Regions from separate parts of the Sphingomonas sp. 10B4 genome, predicted to be linked through region 2. Evidence: riboswitches for the same ligand, from Rfam matches in the RefSeq annotation. Region 2 holds a riboswitch; the other holds the start of a gene.
The links. A riboswitch is a leader RNA that binds a small molecule or an ion and turns the genes downstream of it on or off. The one in region 2 is predicted to bind cobalamin.
Positions count from the first base shown of each region.

Region 1: another riboswitch for cobalamin. It lies ahead of QN347_RS13485 (TonB-dependent receptor plug domain-containing protein); the one in region 2 lies ahead of QN347_RS00210 (HoxN/HupN/NixA family nickel/cobalt transporter).

Region 1 covers NZ_JASJVC010000047.1:9,398-13,933, forward strand. The annotation lists gene QN347_RS13475 (TonB-dependent receptor) at 1-1,480, shown strand, start outside; gene QN347_RS13480 (response regulator transcription factor) at 1,551-2,228, opposite strand; cobalamin riboswitch at 2,357-2,545, shown strand; gene QN347_RS13485 (TonB-dependent receptor plug domain-containing protein) at 2,682-4,536, shown strand, end outside.
Region 2 covers NZ_JASJVC010000001.1:51,499-56,034, forward strand. The annotation lists gene lysA (diaminopimelate decarboxylase) at 1-647, shown strand, start outside; gene QN347_RS00210 (HoxN/HupN/NixA family nickel/cobalt transporter) at 655-1,716, opposite strand; cobalamin riboswitch at 1,950-2,187, opposite strand; gene bluB (5,6-dimethylbenzimidazole synthase) at 2,258-2,899, opposite strand; gene cobF (precorrin-6A synthase (deacetylating)) at 2,896-3,654, opposite strand; gene cobA (uroporphyrinogen-III C-methyltransferase) at 3,651-4,379, opposite strand; gene QN347_RS00230 (cobyrinate a,c-diamide synthase) at 4,376-4,536, opposite strand, start outside.

The DNA of each region.
Region 1 (4,536 bases), on a different contig from region 2:
GTGGGACAACTCCGGCGGCCCAGAGCGCAGCTCGTTCTCGCCGTTCGTCGTCAACACCGCGAACCCGACCGCGATCAACACGACCGGCACGTTCAGCCGCTACAGCCTCTCGTTCCTCAAGCAGAACCAGTTCAGCCAGGAATTCCAGGCGGTCGGCAGCGTACCGCAGTTCGACTATGTCGTCGGCGCGTATTACTACACCGAACAGGCGAGCGAATATGCCGCCACCCCACTGACCAACCAGTGGAACGCCGATGGCACCGCCTATACGATCCGCAGCCCGATCCCGGGCAATTCGAGCGCGATCACGGGGGCGAACTCGGGCCTTCAGCGCTATGATGCATCGTGCAACAACACGCTGGCGGCCACTGCACCGCAATTCGCCAACAGCTGCCAGTTCATCACGCGCGCCAGCGCCGCGACCGACCACAACTATTCGGTGTTCGGCAATCTGACCTTCTCGCCCGAGGCGCTCGGCAACGTGCTGCACATCACGGCAGGCGGTCGCTGGACCAAGGACGACCGTCACGGCAGCCTCTACGTCATCAACAACCGTACCGATCTTGCCGGTGCGACCGGCGTCGTTGCACCGTTCGGCTTCAAGAACAGCATCAGCCGCTTCGACCCGATGTTCAACATCGCGTTCGACGCGACGCGCGACATCCACTTCTACGCAAAATATGCGACCGGCTTCCGCGCCGGTGGTGCGAACGACCGCTCGCTGCAGTTCAACGCCTTCGGTCCGGAAGCGGTCAAGTCGTACGAAATCGGCGCCAAGGCCGACTTCTGGGATCACCGCGCGCGCCTCAACGTCGCGGGCTACATCATGGATCGTAGCAACACGCAGTTCGACTTCGACTATTTCGACACCAACGGCTCGAGCCCGACCAACGGCGCGCATATCGAGCAGACCACCAATGCCGGCAAATCGAAGATCCGCGGCGTCGAGATCGACCTGACGGTGAAGCCGATCCCGCAGCTGACGCTGACCGGTTCGTATGCCTACACCTATTGGAAGGCACCTTCGGCCGTGAACCCGCTGACGCCGGGTGCGCCGCCGCAGCAGCTCTACATCGTCTACACGCCGAAGAATGCGGCCTCCGCCGCGCTCGACTATGTGCTTCCGGTGAATATCGGGGATGCCAGCGTCCGTCTTCACCTCGACGGCAACTATTCGAGCAGCCAGTACAGCTTCCAGCTCGAGAGCACCAAGACCGACGCCAGCTTCGTGATGAACGGGCGCCTCGCGCTCGCCGACATCGCGGTGAACGACCATAACAAGGTCACCGTCTCGGTCTGGGCGCGCAACCTGCTCGACACGACCTACGTCTATCGTCGCTCGTCGGCGAACTCGACGCCGGTGCAGAACTACAGCGCGACCGGTGCGCTGATTTCGACCGCATACGGCGGCATCCTCGGCGACTATGGCAATTTCAACGCGCCGCGCACCTACGGCTTCGAACTCTCCGCCAAGTTCTGATCACTCGGCACTAGGCGGGAAGACCCGGTCCGAGCATTGCTCGGGCCGGGTTTTTCTTTGCCTGCGCGGTTCAACCGTGGTCGACCAGCATATAGCCGACGCCGCGGATCGTCTCGATCGGGTCTGGCTCGCCGGCAGCATTCAAATGCCCGCGCAAGCGCCGGATGTAGGATTCGACGACATTGGTCGCGGGTTCGCCGTCGTAGCGCCACACGTTGCGATAGAACATCGCGCGCGTGACGATCGCATTCTTGTTGCGGATCAGCTCGCACAGCATCTGGAACTCGAGCTTGGGCAAAGCCAGCACACGCCCGCCGCGTTGTGCGCGATACTTGATTTCGTTCACTTCGATGTCGCCCGCACGCATCACGCCGTGCCCCCCGCTGCGCGTCGCTCGCCGCAGGATCGCGCGCAACCGCGCCTCGATCTCGACCGCGGCGATCGGCTTGACGAGATAGTCGTCGGCGCCGGCATCGAGCCCGGCGAGCCGGTCGGGCAAATCGCCATGCACGCTCAGCAGCACGATCGGCAGATCGAGCCCGCGCTCGCGCAGCGTACGCGTGATCTCGACCCCGCCGACATAGGGCAGCACCAGTTCGAGCAGCACCGCGTCGAACGTTTCCTGCGTCGCCCGTGCGAGCGCGGTCCGGCCATCGCCGACGATCACGACCTCGTGCGACAGCGCGCCGAGATCGCTCGCGAGCTGGCGCGGCGCGCGCGCATCGTCATCGGCAATCAGGAGACGCACCGCTAGACTCCCGCTCGAGGGTTCGTTTCTGCCCAGCGACCATAACCGAACCGCGCCGCATTGCACGGGCGGCGTAGCGCGACCGCGCGAGCTGATCCAGATGATTGACCCGTTTCCGTCCCCCCGCTACGCGCCTTCCTGCGACAGGTTCCCCGGCGACGGGGATGAAAAGGGAACGGGAAAACCCCGGCTGCCCCTGCAACTGTAAGCGGCGAGTTGCCCGGCCATTTGCCATTGAGACCTTCGGGTCCTGAGAAGGCGGCCGGAACGACGGTGACCCGTGAGCCAGGAGACCTGCCCGTCGCAGTCGTCTTTCGACCGGCCAGGGTGCGCCGAGCGAACGGGGAAGACCCCGCGTGACGACATCGCCGACCTGCATCGTGCAGGCGGGATGGTTCGCGCCCTCCCCCTTGCGCGCTTCAGGTCTCCGACTGTCTACAAGCGGGGACTGCCATGAAACGATTCCACCCATCGACCTCGGGCCTGCTACTCGGCCTGCTGATCGCGACGCCGGCCTTCGCCGACACGCCGCCACGCCCCGACGATGCCCAGCAAGCGCCACGCCCCGATGCGGCGAGCGACATTCCGACCGACGCGAGCGCCGACATCGTCGTTACGGCGACACGCGTGCCGACCGCGATCGACCGCGTCGCAGCTTCGGTCACCGTGCTCGACAAGGCCGCGATCGACCGCAGCCAGGACATCGGCGTCACCGAAATCCTGGTCCGCACGCCCGGCGTCAGCATGTCGCGCAACGGCGGCTATGGTACCAATACCTCGCTGCGCATCCGCGGCGCCGAGACCGACCAGACCGTCGTCGTCATCGACGGGGTCAAGCTCAACGATCCCTCGTCGCCCGGCGGCGGCTACAATTTCGCCAACCTCTTCACCGGCGACGCGAGCCGGATCGAAGTGCTGCGCGGGCCGCAATCGATCCTGTGGGGCAGCCAGGCGATCGGCGGCGTCGTCAACATCGTCACCGCGCTGCCGCAAAAGCCGATCGAGGGGAGCTTCGACGTCGAGGCCGGATCGCGCGAGACGGTCAACGCGCGCGCAGCGATCGGCGGCAAGACCGGGCCGCTGACCTTCCGCATCGGCGCGCAGAGCTTCACCACCGCCGGCATCTCCGCCATCGCGCCGGCGTTCGGCGGCACCGAGACCGACGGCTATACCAACCAGAGCGTCACCGGACGCGCCGAACTCAAGCTCGCCGACGGGATCAGCGCCGACGTCCGCGGCTATTATGCGCGCGGCCGCGTCGAGCTCGATGGCTTTGCCGGCGATTCGGCGGACTTTTCGGTCGATACGCAATTCGTCGGCTATGCCGGGCTCAACGTCGATCTGTTCGGCGGGCGGCTGCGCAATCGCGTCGCCTATGGCTATACCGATATCCAGCGTGACAATTACAGCCCCGAGCTGCCGCAACCGCTGACCTTCGACGCGAACGGCCGCAACTCGCGGCTCGAATATCAAGGCAGCCTCGGCATCGCGACCGGCTGGGACGCGGTGTTCGGCGTCGAACACGAGGTTTCGCGCTTCCGCACCGTGTCGCCCGACGGCACGCTCGGCACGCCGATCCCGGCGCCCGACCGGGCACGCGCCGCACTGACCGGCGTCTATGCCAAGCTCACCGCGACGGTGGCCGACGGGCTGACGCTCAGCGGCGGGGTGCGCAACGACGATCATAGCCGCTTCGGCAGCAAGACGCTGTTCGAGGCGGGCGCGGTGTGGGCGCTGCGCAGCGGCACGACGCTGCGCGCGAGCTATGGCGAGGGCTTCAAGGCGCCAACGCTGTACCAGCTCTTCTCCGAATACGGGAACCAGACGCTCCGGCCCGAACAGGCCAAGGGCTGGGAAGCCGGCGTCGAACAGCGGCTGCTGGGTGGCGCACTGACGCTCGGCGGCAGCTATTTCGAGCGCCGCTCGACCAACCTGATCAATTTTGCCAGCTGCCCTGACGTTCCGACGACGGCGGTGTGCTTCCAGCCCGGCACGACGATTGCGCGCTTTGGCTATTACGCCAACGTGTCGCGCGCCTTCGCCCGCGGCGTCGAGGCGCAAGGCGCGCTGCGGCTCGGGCAGCGCCTGCTGATCGACGGCAATTACACCTATTCGCTCTCGGAAGACCGGTCACTGGGCGCGACCGATGGCCTGCAGCTCGCACGGCGCCCGCGCAATGCGGCGAACGGATCGGCGACCTATACGCTGCCGAGCGGTATTTCGGGCGGCGTTGCGGTCCGCTGGTCGGGCGAAACCTTCAACGACGCGGCGCACTTCACGCGGCTTGCCCCCTACACGCTGGTCGATT
Region 2 (4,536 bases):
ACGCGCGCGTCGGCGCGCTCGTGGCGCGGCTGCGCGCGGCGGGGCACACGATCACGCACGTCGATCTCGGGGGAGGTCTTGGCTTGTCATACCGGCCGGGCGAGCAAATGCCGAGCCCGGCGGCGTACGGCGCGATGGTGGCGCGCGTGACGCGCGGCTGGGATGTGACGCTGCTGTTCGAGCCTGGCCGCTTCATCGCCGGCGACGCGGGCGTGCTGCTAACGGAAGTGCTGTGGGTGAAGCCGGGCGCGGTCGACCCCTATGTCATCGTCGACGCTGCGATGAACGATCTTGCGCGGCCCGCGCTCTATGACGCGTTCCACGACTTTGTAGCGGTCCGGCCGAGCGGGCAGCGGATGACCGCCAACATTGCCGGCCCGGTCTGCGAAAGTGGTGACACCTTCGCGATGGGGCGCGAGATCGATGCGGTGGCGTCGGGCGACCTCGCCGTGTTTCGCACCGCCGGGGCGTATGGCGCGACGATGGCGTCGACCTACAATTGCCGCGCACTGGTGCCCGAAGTGCTCGTCGATGGCGATCGCTTCGCGGTCGTCGCCGACCGGATCGCGCCCGAGGCGATGCTCGCCGCACAGCATATCCCGCACTGGATGGCGGAGGTCGAGGCGGCCCCGCGCAAGGCCGCCTGACGCCCCGCTACGGGGCGAGCGCTGGGGGCGGCTCGTGGACCGCGATCTCGTCGAAGCGCATCCAGCGATAGATCAGGAAGCTGATGATCCAGGCGCTCGCGAACAGGCCGATGATCCAGAAGCCGAGCAGATTGAGGTGGCTGCCGAGCCCGTTCGCCACGTCCCAGATCCCGCCCGACAGGCTGAGCTTGTCGGCGAGCAAGGCGGCGGTCTCGATCCCGCCGATCATCACCGCGACCAGCGCCGAGACCGCGGTGATCGTCACGTTATAATAGAGTTTGCGGATCGGCCGGACGAACGCCCATTCATAGGCGCCGAGCATGAGGATGGCGTCGGCGGTATCGACCAGCGCCATCCCGACCGCGAACAGCGCCGGGAACACCAGCACCGCGGCAAACGAGAAACCGTGTGCCGCCTGTGCGGTCGAGAGGCCGAGGATCGCCACTTCGGTCGCGGTGTCGAAGCCCAGGCCGAAGAGGAAACCGAGCGGCGCCATGTGCCACGGCCGCGTGATCAACCGGAACAACGGCCGGAACAGGCGCGAGAGGGGCCCCTTGCCGGCGAGCAGCACGTCGAGATCGTCGGCGTCGTAGCTCCCGCCGTCGCGGACGTGGCGGAAGGTCCTCCAGACCGAGCAGAGGATGACGAGGTTGATCGCCGCGATCGCGAACAGGAAGCCGGCGGAGAATATCGTCGCGATGACGCCCCCCGCGGCCTTGAGCGTCTCGAACTGCGCGAGCGCGTTGGCGGTGGCGGCGATCGCGACCGAGGCGATCAGGATCACCGCGCTGTGCCCGATCGCGAACCACAGGCCGACGCTGATCGGCCGCGTGCCGTCCTGCATCAGCTTGCGCGTGACGTTGTCGATCGCGGCGATGTGATCGGCATCGACCGCGTGGCGCAGCCCCAGCGTCCAGGCGAGCAGCGCGGTGCCGAGCATGGCAGGGGCGGCGTGGAACAGGCTGCCGGCCCAGATCCACGCGCCGATATTCGCCGCGAGAAGCAGCGCGAACAGCGCGATGATGCGCGCCCGCAAACGCCGTTTGCGGCTTGGCTGGAGCGCGGTCATCGGGCCGCCCGCTGCGCGCTGGAGTGATGCGCGGCCGGTACCCGATCCGCGCAGAACGATCGAAATCGCATGAAAAGTCCCCCGGCGTCGGACGAAACCGGCGGGCCTTCCGTATCGACGGCGACAGTCGTGCCGCCCGGACGCCATCGCGACCGGCACGCCTGCTCGTGCGGCCCCCCGCACTTTCGTCGCTCGACGGACTTCACCGTGCCGCGGCCATCCCCTGGACCAAGGCAAGAGCGACCCACGCCGGCAGGTCTCCTGGCTCACGGGTCACCGCCACGCTGCACGGCCTTCCCAGGGCGATCACGCAAGCGTGTCCGGCCCAGTGGCTGCCCCCGTCGCACAGACGCGGGCGATGTGCAGCGCGCTCGCCGCTTACAGTTGCAGGGACAGCCTCGGCTTCGGGGCAACCCCTCACCGCGTTCCCTTTTAAATCCCTCGCGGGACACCAGCGCAGTCACGAGACGGGCGATCCTGGGGACCGTTCGCCTCGATGGATGGCGTATCGAAACGACCGCGCGCGGGCAAGCGCGAATCGTCAGCGCTCGAAGAGGCGATCGGCGAGCGGTTCGCGCGCTTGCCAGTCGCGGCGTTCGAGCTCGGGAATGTCGGAGGGGGCGAGCGGCGTGCCGAGGCACAGCAGGGCGACGAACGACCAAGTCGCCGGCACGTCAAGCAGCGCCGTCACCGCCTCTGCATCGAGGATCGACACCCAGCCGAGACCGTAGCCGCGCGCGTGCGCCGCGAGCCAGAGCGTATGGATCGCGGTGACCGTGGAGTCGCGCAACGTCGCGGCGATCGTCGCGCGGCCAAGGCCGTGGCCGGCCAGTGGATCGAGCGCGTTGAACACCGCCAGGATCTCGGGGGCCTCGCGCAGGCCGTGGAGCTTCAGCGTGGAATAGTGCGCGCGGCGCGCCGGATCGACGAGGCGATCGGCCGCGGCGTGGCTGGCCGTATCGACATGCTCGGCAAGACGGTCGCGCAACGCCGGTGAACGGATGCGGATGATCCGCCAGGGCTGCGCATTGCCGACCGACGGCGCAAAGGCGACCGTCGCGATCAGGTCCTGCAGATCGCGTTCGGGGATCGGCCGCGTATCGAAATGCCGGACGTCGCGCCGCCAGCGGAACAGGTCATCCAGTCGCGCGACGAACGCGGCATCGAAGACCGGTGGCGTCATGGCGGTGCTGTCCGGCGCAGCAGATAGATGTCCATGATCCAGCCATGCTCGGCGCGCAACGCCGCGCGGCGCTCCACGATCTCCTCGGCAACGTCGCCAAGCGAGCCGGCGATCAGCGCCTCGTGTGGCATGCCGAGATAGGCGCCCCACCAGATCGCGGCACACTCCGGCGCCAGCGTGGTGAAGCCGCAATCACCGTCGAGCATCACCGCGACGCTGTCGGCCGCCTCGGGCCAGCCATGCTCGCGCAGCCGGCGACCGGTGGTGATGACCACCGGCGCGCCGAGCGTGTTGAGCGGGATCGCATGCGCGGCAGTCAGCGCCTGCAGGCTGGTGATGCCGGGGATGAGCTGGACACGCAGCGCCATGCCGTCCGCCCGCAGCCGCTCGGCGATGCGCAGCGTGCTGTCGTAGAGCGAGGGATCGCCCCAGACGAGCAACGCGAGCCGACCGCCCTGCGGCAGGTGCTCGGCGATCTGTGTCGCCCAGGTCGCGGCGATCGCATCGTGCCAGTCGCCCACGGCTGCAAGGTATTCACCAGTCGCGTCACGAATCGGCAGGTCGAACTCGACGATCCGAACCGGCCGCGTTAGCGCGGTGGCGCAGAGTGTGCGGCGCAGGTCGATCAAGTCCGACTTGGCGTCGCCCTTGCGCGGCAGCAGGATCAGGTCGGCGGCGTTCATCGCCGCCTCGGCCTGGCGCGTGAGGTGATCGGGATTGCCCGTGCCGATGCCGATCAGATCGAGGTCGATCATGGCGCCTCTTCCTCCATCAGCGGGCCATAGAGGATCAGCGCCGGCGCCGTGCCGATGTCGGTCGCGAGGCTTTCCGCCAGCTCGCTGATCGTCGAGCGGAGCAGCCGCTGATCGGGATGCCCGACATTTTCCGCGAGCAGGGCGGGGGTGGTCGGCGGCAGGCCGTGCTCGACGAGGCGCGCGACGAGCGCGGCGAAGGTGCGTTTGGGCATGAAGATCACCGTGGTCGCCTCGGCATCGGCGAGTGCGGCCATGTTGAGCGCGCCGGGCAAGCCGCCGGTGATGTCGTGCCCGGTGACGAACTGCACCCGCCGCGCGCTGAGCCGGCGAGTCAGCGGGATCGCGGCGGCGGCGGCCGCGGCCGAAGCGGAGGTGACGCCGGGGACGATCTCGAACGCGATCCCCGCGGCGCGAAGTGCGACGATCTCTTCCTCGAGCCGCCCGAAGATTGCCGGGTCGCCCGACTTGAGCCGGACGACGCGCGCGCCGGTCGCGGCATGATCGACCAGCAATTGCGAGACATGCGCCTGGCTCGGCGAGGCGCGCCCGGCGCGCTTGCCGACCGCAACGAGCTCGGCGCCGGGGCGGATATGGCCTAGAAGCGGGCCTGACGAGAGATCGTCGAACAGCACGACATCGGCCGCCTGCAGCCGCGCGACGGCTTTGAGCGTCAGCAGTTCGGGATCGCCCGGGCCCGATCCGACGAAGGAGACGAAGCCGCTCACTGTGCGGGCGCGATCAGGTGGAAGAAGGTGCCCGAGACCCGCCCGCGATACGATCCGGATTCGGCGACGGCCGTGCCCTCGGCATCGACGACATGCGCGAGTGCGGCGTCGGGCTGATCGAGGATCGTCGAATAATGGAATTCGTGGCCACGCAGCG